Regions from separate parts of the Streptomyces sp. NPDC028928 genome, predicted to be linked through region 2. Evidence: riboswitches for the same ligand, from Rfam matches in the RefSeq annotation. Region 2 holds a riboswitch; the other holds the start of a gene.
The links. Region 2 has a riboswitch for ZMP and ZTP ahead of ACZ4U1_RS22900 (glycine hydroxymethyltransferase). Riboswitches for the same ligand answer to the same signal wherever they lie in the genome.
Positions count from the first base shown of each region.

Region 1: linked by a shared signal. The riboswitch ahead of ACZ4U1_RS03890 (bifunctional 5,10-methylenetetrahydrofolate dehydrogenase/5,10-methenyltetrahydrofolate cyclohydrolase) and the one ahead of ACZ4U1_RS22900 (glycine hydroxymethyltransferase) in region 2 are both predicted to bind ZMP and ZTP.

Region 1 covers NZ_JBVHVI010000001.1:859,548-865,230, forward strand. The annotation lists gene ACZ4U1_RS03865 (SDR family oxidoreductase) at 1-386, opposite strand, end outside; gene ACZ4U1_RS03870 (MBL fold metallo-hydrolase) at 481-1,110, opposite strand; gene ACZ4U1_RS03875 (S-(hydroxymethyl)mycothiol dehydrogenase) at 1,110-2,198, opposite strand; gene ACZ4U1_RS03880 (hypothetical protein) at 2,373-2,675, opposite strand; gene ACZ4U1_RS03885 (nuclear transport factor 2 family protein) at 2,848-3,213, shown strand; ZMP/ZTP riboswitch at 3,301-3,381, shown strand; gene ACZ4U1_RS03890 (bifunctional 5,10-methylenetetrahydrofolate dehydrogenase/5,10-methenyltetrahydrofolate cyclohydrolase) at 3,408-4,256, shown strand; gene ACZ4U1_RS03895 (glycosyltransferase) at 4,493-5,683, shown strand, end outside.
Region 2 covers NZ_JBVHVI010000009.1:227,966-233,648, reverse strand. The annotation lists gene ACZ4U1_RS22915 (decaprenylphospho-beta-D-erythro-pentofuranosid-2-ulose 2-reductase) at 1-451, shown strand, start outside; gene ACZ4U1_RS22910 (2'-5' RNA ligase family protein) at 532-1,116, opposite strand; gene trpS (tryptophan--tRNA ligase) at 1,251-2,264, opposite strand; gene ACZ4U1_RS22900 (glycine hydroxymethyltransferase) at 2,366-3,820, opposite strand; ZMP/ZTP riboswitch at 3,856-3,944, opposite strand; gene rocD (ornithine--oxo-acid transaminase) at 4,047-5,255, shown strand; gene ACZ4U1_RS22890 (nuclear transport factor 2 family protein) at 5,256-5,683, opposite strand, start outside.

The sequences.
Region 1 (5,683 bases), on a different contig from region 2:
AGGCGGAGCAGCCGGAGCCCCTTGTCGAGGTCGTGCTCCCACACGGGGGTGTCCCACGCGAAGAGCTTCTCGCCGCCCCAGATGTCGTTGACGAGGACGTCGAGGCGGCCCTGCTCGTCCGCGATGCGGTCCACCAGGTCCCGTACGGCGGACTGGTCGAGGTGGTCGGCGGGTACGGCGATGCCCTGTCCGCCGGCCGCGGTGACGAGGTCGGCGGTGTCCTCGACGGTCTCCGGGCGGTCGTACTCGGAGCGGTGGGCGCGGGTGGTGCGGCCGGATACGTAGACGGTGGCGCCGGCCGCGCCGAGTTCCACGGCGATGCCCCGGCCCGCGCCCCGGGTCGCCCCGGCGACCAGCGCAACCTTGCCTTCCAGCGGTCCTGACATGTCCGGCCTCCCGTGCGGTGCGATGTGCTGTCCTACACCACTGTCGCCGGGAAGCCGGACATCTTCTGTCGGCATTCGCGAGATGTTCCGGGGCTCAGTGGCCGCGGGCGATCCACTCCTCCAGATGGGGCGCCTCGGCGCCGATGGTGGTGCCGTCCCCGTGCCCGGTGAGGACCTTGGTCTCGGGCGGGAGGGTGAGGAGGCGGTTGCGGATGGAGTCGATGATCGTCGGGAAGTGGGAGTAGGAGCGTCCGGTGGCGCCGGGGCCGCCCTGGAAGAGGGTGTCGCCCGTGAAGACGGTGCCGAGTCCGGGGTCGTACAGGCAGACGGCGCCCGGGGCGTGGCCGGGGGTGTGCAGGACGGTGAGGTCGGCGCCGGCGGCCTCGATGACCTGGCCGTCGAGGAGGTGCCGGTCGGGGTCGCGGTGGGGGTGGGTCTGCTTCCACAGCGGCAGGTCGTCGGGGTGCAGCCAGATGGTGGCGCCGGTGAGGTCGGCGAGTTTTGGTGCGGCGTTGACGTGGTCGTTGTGGGCGTGGGTGCACACGACGGCGGTCAGGCGCCGGCCGGCGACGGCGCGGGCGATGGCCTCGGCGTCGTGGGCGGCGTCGATGACGATCACCTCCCGCTCGTCGCCGACGATCCACACGTTGTTCTCGACGTCCCAGGTGCCGCCGTCGAGGGTGAACTGCCCGGAGGTGACGAGGCGTTCGATGCGTACGGCCATCAGAGCACCACCACCGAGCGCAGTACGTCGCCGTGGTGCATCCGCTCGAACGCCTTCTCCACCTGGTCCAGTCGGACGGTCTCGGTGACGAACGCGTCGAGCGGCAGGCGGCCTTGCAGGTGGAGGTCGATCAGCATGGGGAAGTCCCGGGTGGGCAGGCAGTCGCCGTACCAGCTGGACTTCAGGGCGCCGCCGCGGCCGAAGACGTCCAGCAGGGGCAGTTCGAGCTTCATCTCGGGGGTGGGGACGCCGACGAGGACGACGGTACCGGCGAGGTCGCGGGCGTAGAAGGCCTGCCGGTACGTCTCCGGGCGGCCGACGGCCTCGATGACGACGTCGGCGCCGAAGCCGCCGGTCAGCTCGCGGATCGCCTCGACCGGGTCGGTCTCCTTGGAGTTGACGGTGTGGGTGGCGCCGAGCGTGCGGGCCTTCTCCAGCTTGCGGTCGTCGATGTCCACGGCGATGATCTTCGCCGCGCCGGCCAGGTTCGACCCGGCGATCGCCGCGCCGCCGACTCCGCCGCAGCCGATGACGGCGACCGAGTCGCCGCGGCCGACGCCCCCGGTGTTGATCGCGGCGCCGATGCCGGCCATCACCCCGCAGCCGAGGAGGCCCGCGACCGCCGGGGAGACGGCCGGGTCGACCTTGGTGCACTGACCGGCCGCGACGAGCGTCTTCTCGGCGAAGGCGCCGATCCCGAGGGCCGGGGACAGCTCCTGGCCGGTGGCGGCGAGGGTCATCTTCTGCCGCGCGTTGTGCGTGTCGAAGCAGTACCAGGGCCGGCCGCGCAGACAGGCCCGGCACTGCCCGCACACCGCACGCCAGTTGAGGATGACGAAGTCACCGGGGGCGACGTCGGTGACGCCCGCGCCGACCGACTCCACGACACCGGCGGCCTCGTGACCGAGCAGGAAGGGGAAGTCGTCCGAGATTCCGCCCTGTTTGTAGTGCAGATCGGTGTGACAGACCCCGCAGGCCTGGACGCGTACGACGGCTTCGCCGGGACCCGGGTCCGGCACCACGATCGTCTCGACCCGTACGGGCTCGTCCTTGCCCGGTGCGATCACGCCGCGCACTTCCTGCGCCATCGTCTGGTCCCTTCCTTCGGTTGCCTTCTCCGCCGACCCTACGCGCGACCGATGGGTAGCGGGACGGACCACAAGGGTGATCGTGGATCTTTCCACCAGGGGACGCCCGCACCGGCTGCGCACAGCGGTGAGGGCCGCCCCGGCCGGGACGGCCCTCATCTTGCGGAAGTCTCGTCAGTGGATGCCGCCGACCAGGCCGAGCAGGGGCGCCGCGGGGGCGATGACCTGCTCCAGCTGGTTCAGCTGGTTCAGCTCGCGGAGGTGTTTCAGCTCCCCCAGCTGTTCGCTGACCCGCGGGACGCGGTCCTTGTGCGGGGCGGGGAGATCACCGGCGGAGAGCGAGTCCAGCGTGTTCAGCACGCCGAGCTTCCCGACGAGCGGTGTGCCGGTGTCCGCCGCGCTCGCCTGCGGTGCGGCGAGGCCCGCGATCCCGGCGGCCAGACCGACGGCGGCGACGATACGTCGTGTTGAGATCATGTCCTCAGCAACGGCCGCGGGCCCCGCCCGGACACGGGCGGCGGGCCGCGCTCACCCGTGAGGCGGAGCGCGGCGGCTGCGCTTGCCGTGGCCGCCGGGCCGGAGGAGTCTCGGAGAGGGGACCCGTGCGGCCCGCTCCCGGTCGGGTCGCGGGCGCCTGAAGGAGGTCACCATGGGTACCACGACGGGGTCCGGTTTCGACACCGAGACACTGCGCCGGGCCATCGAGGGGAACACCGGCAACAACCTGCTGTCGCTCTACGCGGACGACGCGGAGATCCGCATCGTCGACCGCAACAACCAGCCCAGCCACCCGACGGTTCTGCACGGCCGGGGCCAGATCGCCGAGTTGCTGGACGACGTCTACAGCCGCGACATGACGCACAAGCTGGACCAGTGCGTCGTGCAGGGCGACCGCGCCGCCTACAGCGAGTCCTGCGAATACGCGGACGGCACCCGGGTCCTCGCCGAGTCGATGGTCACCCTGCGGGACGGCAAGATCGCCGATCAGCTCATCATCCAGGCCTGGGACGAGTAGCGCCCGGCCACAGGTCGGAAGGTCCAGGTCACCGCACGGCTGACCTGGACCTTCTCGGCGCGGGCCGGACCGGCTCGGTTACGCTGTACTGCGGGCCGTGACTGGCGCTGAGGTGGAGCACCACCGGGGAGCGGTCCGTGGTGGTTGCCGCGCGCCTGGGCGAGGAGAGTCGATCCAGCTCAGGAGTGTGCAGCATGACCCAGGCCCGTCTGATGGACGGCACCGCGCTCGCCCGCCGCATGGTCGAGGAGACGGCGCGGAAGGCCGCCGTCCTCACCGAACGCACCGGTAGCGCGCCCTGTCTCGCGACCGTGCTGGTCGGCGAGGACCCGGCCTCCGTGACGTACGTCCGCATGAAGCAGAACCGCTGCCGCAAGGCCGGCATCGAGTCCCGGCACGTGGCGCTGCCCGCGGCCACCACGACCGCCGAACTCGTCGGTACTCTGCGGGAGTTGTCGGCCGACCCGGGCGTGCACGGGATCCTGCTGCAGCACCCGGTGGGCGACCACGTCGACGAGCGGGCCGCGTTCGAGGCGATCGCGCCGGAGAAGGACGTGGACGGCGTCACCTTCGCCTCGTTCGCCACGATGAGCTTCGGACTGCCCGGCTTCGTCTCCTGCACGCCGGGCGGCATCGTGCGGCTGCTGGACGAGTACGGCGTCGACCCGTCGGGGAAGCGGGCCGTGGTGGTGGGCCGCAGCGCGATCCTCGGCAAGCCGGTGGGCATGCTGCTGCTGGCCCGGGACGCGACCGTGACGTACTGCCACTCGCGCACCCGGGACCTGTCGGCGGCGGTCCGCGAGGCGGACATCGTCGTGGCCGCGGTCGGCCGGCCGCGGCTGATCCGCGGGCAGGACATCAAGCCGGGCGCGGTCGTGGTCGACGCGGGCTACAACCCGGGCAACGTCGGCGACGTGGACTTCGACTCGGCCGTGGAGCGGGCCTCGCTGATCACCCCGGTGCCGGGCGGGGTCGGTCCGATGACGATCGCCACGCTGCTGGAGCAGACCGTGGAGGCCGCCGCCCGGCAGCTGGGGGCGTGAGCGGGGACGCAGGGGACGGTGGGGTCAGCGCATCCAGGCGCTGACCCCGTCCCGGGCGGCCGAGGCGGTCCGTCACCTGTCCCGCGGGCCGCAACCCCCTGTCGTCCGCGAGCACCCGGACCAGGGCCGCGGACTCGCGGGCACCGAGCGTCCGGTGGTCCAGCAACTCTCTGAGCGCGTCGATGAGTTCGGAGTGCCCGGGGAGTCGCATACTGGCCGTCGTGCGCGTTGCCATCATGACGGCGGGATCCCGGGGTGATGCCGCCCCCTACACCGGGCTCGGGCACCGGCTCGCCCTGGCCGGACACGAGGTCACCCTGGTCACACACGGCCGCTTCGCACCGCTGGTGGCCGGGTCGGGGGTGCGGTTCCGCGCGCTGCCGCTGGATCCGCGGGCGGAGCTGGAGTCCCCGCGCGGCCGGGGCCTGCACCGCAGCACGAGCGGTGCCGGAAAGCTGCTGCGGGTGGTGGGCCTGGCGCGGCGCCTGGTCGGACGGCTGACCGAGGACCTGCTCGACGCGGCGCGGGACAGCGACGTCCTGCTGCTGTCCGCCTCCCTGGCCCCGCTCGGGCACGCGATCGCCGAGGGGCTGCGCCTGCCGAGCCTCGGCGTCTATCTGCAACCCCTCGCCACCACCCGGGAGTTCGCCCCGGCGATGCTCGGCGGCGGCTCCTGGGGCGGGCCGGTCAACCGGCTCGCCGGGCAGGGGGTGAGCCTGGCCGTGGAGCATGTCTTCGCCGGGGCCGTCCCGGCCCTGCGCGAGCGGCTCGGCCTGCCCCCGCTGCGGACCGGTGCGGCGCGGCGCGCGCGGGAGCGGCGGCACTGGCCGGTGCACCACGGCTTCAGCCCCCTGGTGGTGCCCCGGCCCGGGGACTGGCGGACGGGCCTGGAGGTGGGCGGTTACTGGTGGCCGTACGACACCGAGGCCCGGCTCGGCGGGCCGCTGCGGGAGTTCCTCGACGCCGGGCCGCCGCCGGTGTTCGTCGGGCTGGGCAGCGCCACCGTGCCGGACGCCGGGCGGGTCAGCGCGCGGGTGGTGGCGGCGCTGCGCCGGGCCGGGCTGCGCGGGGTGATCCAGCGCGGCTGGGGCGGGCTCGCGGCCGACGGGGACGACATGCTGACCATCGGCGAGGTGCCGCACTCGGTGCTGTTCCCGGAGATGGCCGCCGTGGTCCACCACGCGGGCGCGGGCACCACGGCGGCGGGGCTGCGCGCCGGGGTGCCGGCCGTGCCGGTGCCGGTCCAGTTCGACGCGGGTTTCTGGTCCGCCCGGCTGGTCGCGCTGGGTGTCGCCCCGGCCGTCGTACCGCTGCGCCGTCTGACCGTGGACGAGCTGGCCGCGGCGCTGGTGCGGGCCACCCGGGACCCGGCGTACCGGCGGCGCGCCGGCGCCCTGGGCGCGCGTGTCCGGGCCGAGGACGGCGCC
Region 2 (5,683 bases):
CGAGCGCGATCCGGTCCGCGCGGTCCAGGTCGCCCAGACCAACTACACGGGAGCCGTCTCGGCGGGACTGGTCGCCGGGCGCGCCCTCCAGGCCCAGGGCTACGGCTCGCTCGTCGTCCTGTCCGCGGCGGCCGCGGAGCGCGCCCGCCGCGCCGACTTCATCTACGGCTCCAGCAAGGCCGGCCTGGACGCCTTCGCCCAGGGCCTCGGCGACGCCCTGCACGGCACCGGCGTGCACGTGATGGTCGTACGCCCCGGCTTCGTCCGGACGAGGAGGACGGCCGGCCGGTCGCGCACCCCGCTCGCGACGACGCCGGAGGCGGTCGCCACGGCGATCGAGCTGGGGCTGCGCCGCTGCTCGGAGACGGTGTGGGTGCCGGGGGCGCTCCGCCTGGTGATGGCGGCCCTGCGGCACGCACCCCGGGCGGTGTACCGGAGGCTGGCGCTCTGACGGGCCTAGGGGGTTTCGTTCGGATCAGCCCGGGTCCGCGACGCCCGGCGCCTGATCCGACCTGATCCAAACGAAACCCCCTAACGGCGGGCGATCGTGCCCCGTTCGACCTCCGCGTGGCCCGGCTGGGTCGGTACGACGGATCCCCCGAACGTGTACTCGCGCAGCTTGCGCCACACCCCGTCGGCGCCCTGCTCGTACAGCGCGAAGCCGGTGCACGACCACTCGGCCTCGAAGTCGGCCAGCTCCTCGAAGGCCCGGTCCATGGCCGCGTCCTCGATGCCGTGCGCGACGGTGACGTGCGGGTGGTACGGGAACTGCAACTCGCGCGGCACCGGCCCGGAGGTGTCCCGGATCCGCTGCTGGAGCCAGGCGCAGGCCTCGTCGCCCTGGACGACCCGCACGTAGACCACCGGCGACAGGGGCCGGAAGGTGCCGGTGCCGGACAGCCGCATCGGGAACGGCCGGCCCGCCGCGGCGACCTCGGAGAGGTGCGCGTCGACGGCCGGCAGGTCGGCCTCGTCCACCTCGGTCGGCGGCAGCAGCGTGACGTGGGTGGGGATGCCGTGAGCCGCGGCGTCGCCGAAGCCCGCGCGCCGCTCCTGGAGCAGGCTGCCGTGAGGCTCCGGGACCGCGATCGACACGCCGATCGTTACGGTCCCCACGTCGTCTCCTGTCGTCGTGTCTGTTTTCTGCTCAGCCGTCGGCTATGACTGTACGGCTCTGAGTGTCCTGTGGGCAGGCGCAGCGGAAGTGATGTGCAGCGCTCTGCCCGCGCGGGCCCGTGCGGTCGTACGCCTCAGTGCTTGGCCGGGAGGAAGCCCACGCGGTCGTACGCCTGCGCGAGGGTCTCGGCGGCGACGGCGCGCGCCTTCTCCGCGCCCTTGGCGAGGATCGCGTCGAGGGTCTCGGAGTCGTCCAGGTACTGCTGGGTGCGCTCCCGGAACGGCGTCACGAACTCGACCATGACCTCGGCGAGGTCGGTCTTGAGCGCGCCGTACATCTTGCCCTCGTACTCCTGCTCCAGTTCGGCGACGGTCTTGCCGGTGAGGGTGGAGTAGATGGTGAGGAGGTTGGAGACGCCCGGCTTGTTCTCGGCGTCGTAGCGGATCACCGTGTCCGTGTCGGTGACCGCGCTCTTGACCTTCTTCGCCGTGGTCTTCGGCTCGTCCAGGAGGTTGATGAGGCCCTTCGGCGTGGACGCCGACTTGCTCATCTTGACCGTGGGGTCCTGGAGGTCGTAGATCTTCGCCGTCTCCTTGAGGATGTACGGCTTCGGGATCGTGAAGGTGTCGCCGAAGCGGCCGTTGAAGCGCTCGGCGAGGTCGCGGGTCAGCTCGATGTGCTGGCGCTGGTCCTCGCCGACCGGCACCTCGTGGGCCTGGTACAGCAGGATGTCGGCGACCTGGAGGATCGGGTAGGTGAACAGGCCGACGGAGGCCCGGTCGGCGCCCTGCTTGGCGGACTTGTCCTTGAACTGGGTCATGCGGCTGGCCTCGCCGAAGCCGGTGAGGCAGTTCATGACCCACGCCAGCTGGGCGTGCTCGGGGACGTGGCTCTGCACGAAGAGGGTGCAGCGGTCCGGGTCCAGGCCGGCGGCCAGCAGCTGTGCGGCGGCGAGGCGGGTGTTGGCCCGCAGCTCCTCCGGGTCCTGCGGGACCGTGATCGCGTGCAGGTCGACCACCATGTAGAAGGCGTCGTGGGACTCCTGCAGGGCCACCCACTGGCGGACGGCGCCGAGGTAGTTGCCGAGGTGGAACGAGCCGGCGGTGGGCTGGATGCCGGAGAGCACGCGGGGTCGGTCAGTCGCCATGTTTTTTATTGTCTCAGAGAGCTCGGGGGGTTCTGTGCGTGGGGAACTGCGCGTAGTCGGTGGTTGCTCGCGCAGTTCCCCGCGCCCCTTTCAGGGGCGTGTCAGCCGAGGTCGACTTCCGGGTAGAGGGGGAAGCCCGCGACCAGGTCAGTCGCTCGCTGGGAGATCTCCTGGGCGACCTTCTCGTCCAGGACGTGGGCGGCCTTGGACGGGGCGCCCGACTTGGTGGTGCCCGGCTCCGTCGTCGTCAGGACGCGGTCGATCAGGGACGCCACCTCGTCCATCTCCGCCGTGCCGAGGCCGCGGGTGGTGAGGGCCGGGGTGCCGACGCGGATGCCGGAGGTGTACCAGGCGCCGTTCGGGTCGGCCGGGATGGCGTTGCGGTTGGTGACGATGCCCGAGTCGAGCAGGGCCGACTCGGCCTGGCGGCCGGTGAGGCCGTAGGAGGTGGCGACGTCGATCAGGCAGAGGTGGTTGTCGGTGCCGCCGGTGACCAGGGTGGCGCCGCGGCGCATCAGGCCCTCCGCCAGCGCGCGGGAGTTGTCGACGATGCGCTGGGCGTAGTCCTGGAAGGAGGGCCGGCGGGCCTCGGCGAGGGCGACGGCCTTGGCGGCCATGACGTGCGGGAGCGGGCCGCCGAGGACCATCGGGCAGCCGCGGTCGACCTGGTCCTTGAGGGAGTCGTCGCACAGGACCATGCCGCCGCGCGGGCCGCGCAGGGACTTGTGGGTGGTCGTGGTGACGATCTGGGCGTGCGGGACCGGGTCGAAGTCGCCGGTGAGGACCTTGCCCGCGACCAGGCCGGCGAAGTGCGCCATGTCGACCATGAGGGTGGCGCCGACCTCGTCGGCGATCTCGCGCATGATCCGGAAGTTCACCAGACGGGGGTACGCGGAGTAGCCGGCGACGATGATCAGCGGCTTGAACTCGCGGGCCTGGGCGCGCAGGGCCCCGTAGTCGACCAGGCCGGTGGCGGGGTCGGTGCCGTAGGAGCGCTGGTCGAACATCTTGCCGGAGATGTTGGGGCGGAAGCCGTGGGTGAGGTGGCCGCCGGCGTCCAGGGACATGCCGAGCATGCGCTGGTTGCCGAAGGCCTGGCGCAGCTCGGCCCAGTCGGCGTCGGTCAGGTCGTTGATCTGGCGGGCGCCGGCCTTCTCCAGGAAGGGCGCCTCGACACGGTCGGCCAGGACGGCCCAGAAGGCGACGAGGTTGGCGTCGATGCCGGAGTGCGGCTGGACGTAGGCGTGGCGGGCACCGAAGAGTTCGCGGGCGTGCTCGGCGGCGAGGGCCTCGACGGTGTCGACGTTGCGGCAGCCGGCGTAGAAGCGGCGGCCGATGGTGCCCTCGGCGTACTTGTCGCTGAACCAGTTGCCCATCGCGAGCAGCGTCGCCGGGGAGGCGTAGTTCTCGGACGCGATCAGCTTGAGCATGTCGCGCTGGTCGGCGACCTCCTGACCGATGGCGTCGGCGACGCGGGGCTCGACGGCGCGGATGACGTCGAGGGCGGCCCGGAAGGCCGTGGACTCGGTGGAGAGGGGGGCGGAATTCTCGGGCATCGGGGGGACCTCCGGACGGTGTGCGTACAGCGTTCACGTTCGGCCCAGGCGCACGGCACTCTTCCCGCTCGGGCCGCTCCCTGATGGTCCGTCCCATCCCAGCGCGCCAGTCACGGCCCGCTCGTCAGATTACCGGGCGCGCCGGACGGCGCAGGTCCCGCGTCCACCATGCGAGCGAGGATATGAAGGGGTTCACCGTCGTTTCCGGTCGTACTCGGGAGAGGCCGTGACCGCTGCAGAAGACCTCATCGCCGCCGCCGACGCGCACTGCGCGCCCACCTACGACCCGCTTCCGGTGGTGATCGCCACGGGTGAGGGGGCGTGGCTGACGGACGTGGCGGGACGGCGGTACCTGGACATGCTGGCCGGTTACTCCGCGCTGAACTTCGGACACGGCAACCGGCGGCTGGCCGAGGCGGCCCGGCGCCAGCTGGACCGGGTCACGCTGACCTCCCGCGCCTTCTACCACGACCGGTTCGCCGCGTTCTGCACCGAGCTGGCCCAGCTGTGCGGGATGGAGATGGTGCTGCCCATGAACACGGGCGCGGAGGCGGTGGAGAGCGCGGTGAAGACGGCCCGGAAGTGGGGGTACCGGGTGAAGGGGGTGCCCGCGGAGATGGCGAAGGTCGTCGTGGCGACCGGCAACTTCCACGGCCGTACGACCACGGTGATCAGCTTCTCGACGGATCCGGAGGCGCGGGCGGACTTCGGTCCGTACACGCCGGGCTTCGAGATCGTGCCGTACGGCGATCTGACGGCGATGCGGTCGGCGCTGACGGAGAACACGGTGGCGGTGCTGCTGGAGCCGATCCAGGGCGAGTCCGGGGTGATCGTGCCGCCCGCCGGTTATCTGGCCGGGGTGCGCGAGCTGACCCGCGAGCGGAACGTCCTCTTCATCGCCGACGAGATCCAGTCGGGGCTGGGCCGCACCGGGCGGACCTTCGCGTGCGAGCACGAGGGGGTCGTACCGGACGTGTACGTGCTGGGCAAGGCGCTGGGCGGCGGGATCGTGCCGGTGTCGGCGGTGGTGTCGAGCGCGGCGGTGCTCGGCGTGTTCCGGCCGGGTGAGCACGGCTCGACGTTCGGCGGGAATCCGCTGGCCTGCGCGGTGGCGCTGGAGGTGATCGCGATGCTGCGGACCGGGGAGTACCAGGAGCGGGCGGCGCGGCTGGGCGAACGGCTGCACGGGGTGCTGGGCGAGCTGCCGGGTACGGGCCGGGTGACGGCGGTACGGGGGCGCGGGCTGTGGGCCGGGGTGGACGTCTCCCGGGCGGTCGGCACCGGGCGGGAGGTCTCCGAGCGGCTGCTGGCCCGCGGGGTCCTGGTCAAGGACACCCACGGGCCGACGATCCGGATCGCGCCGCCGCTGGTGATCGCCGAGGAGGACCTGGACTGGGGGCTGGAGCAGCTGCGGGCGGTGCTGTCCGGGGCATGATCAGCGGAGCGGGATGTCGGTGCCGTGCTGGTCCGCGGGCCGGGGTCCGAAGATGCGCCGGTCGCTCTCGTCGATGGCGACGTCGTTGATGCTCGCCTCCCGGCGGCGCATCAGGCCGTGCTCGTCGAACTCCCACAGTTCGTTGCCGTAGGAGCGCCACCACTGGCCGTCGGTGTCACGGCACTCGTACTGGAAGCGGACGGCGATGCGGTGGTCGTGGAAGCTCCAGAGGCTCTTGCGCAGCGCGTAGTCCCGTTCGCGCTGCCACTTCTCGGTCAGGAAGGCGACGATCTCGTCCCGGCCGGTGACGAACCGGTCCCTGTTCCGCCAGACGGAGTCCGGGGTGTAGGCGAGGGCCACCCGGTGGGGGTCGCGGGTGTTCCAGGCGTCCTCGGCGGCCTGCACCTTCCGGCGGGCGGTTTCCAGGG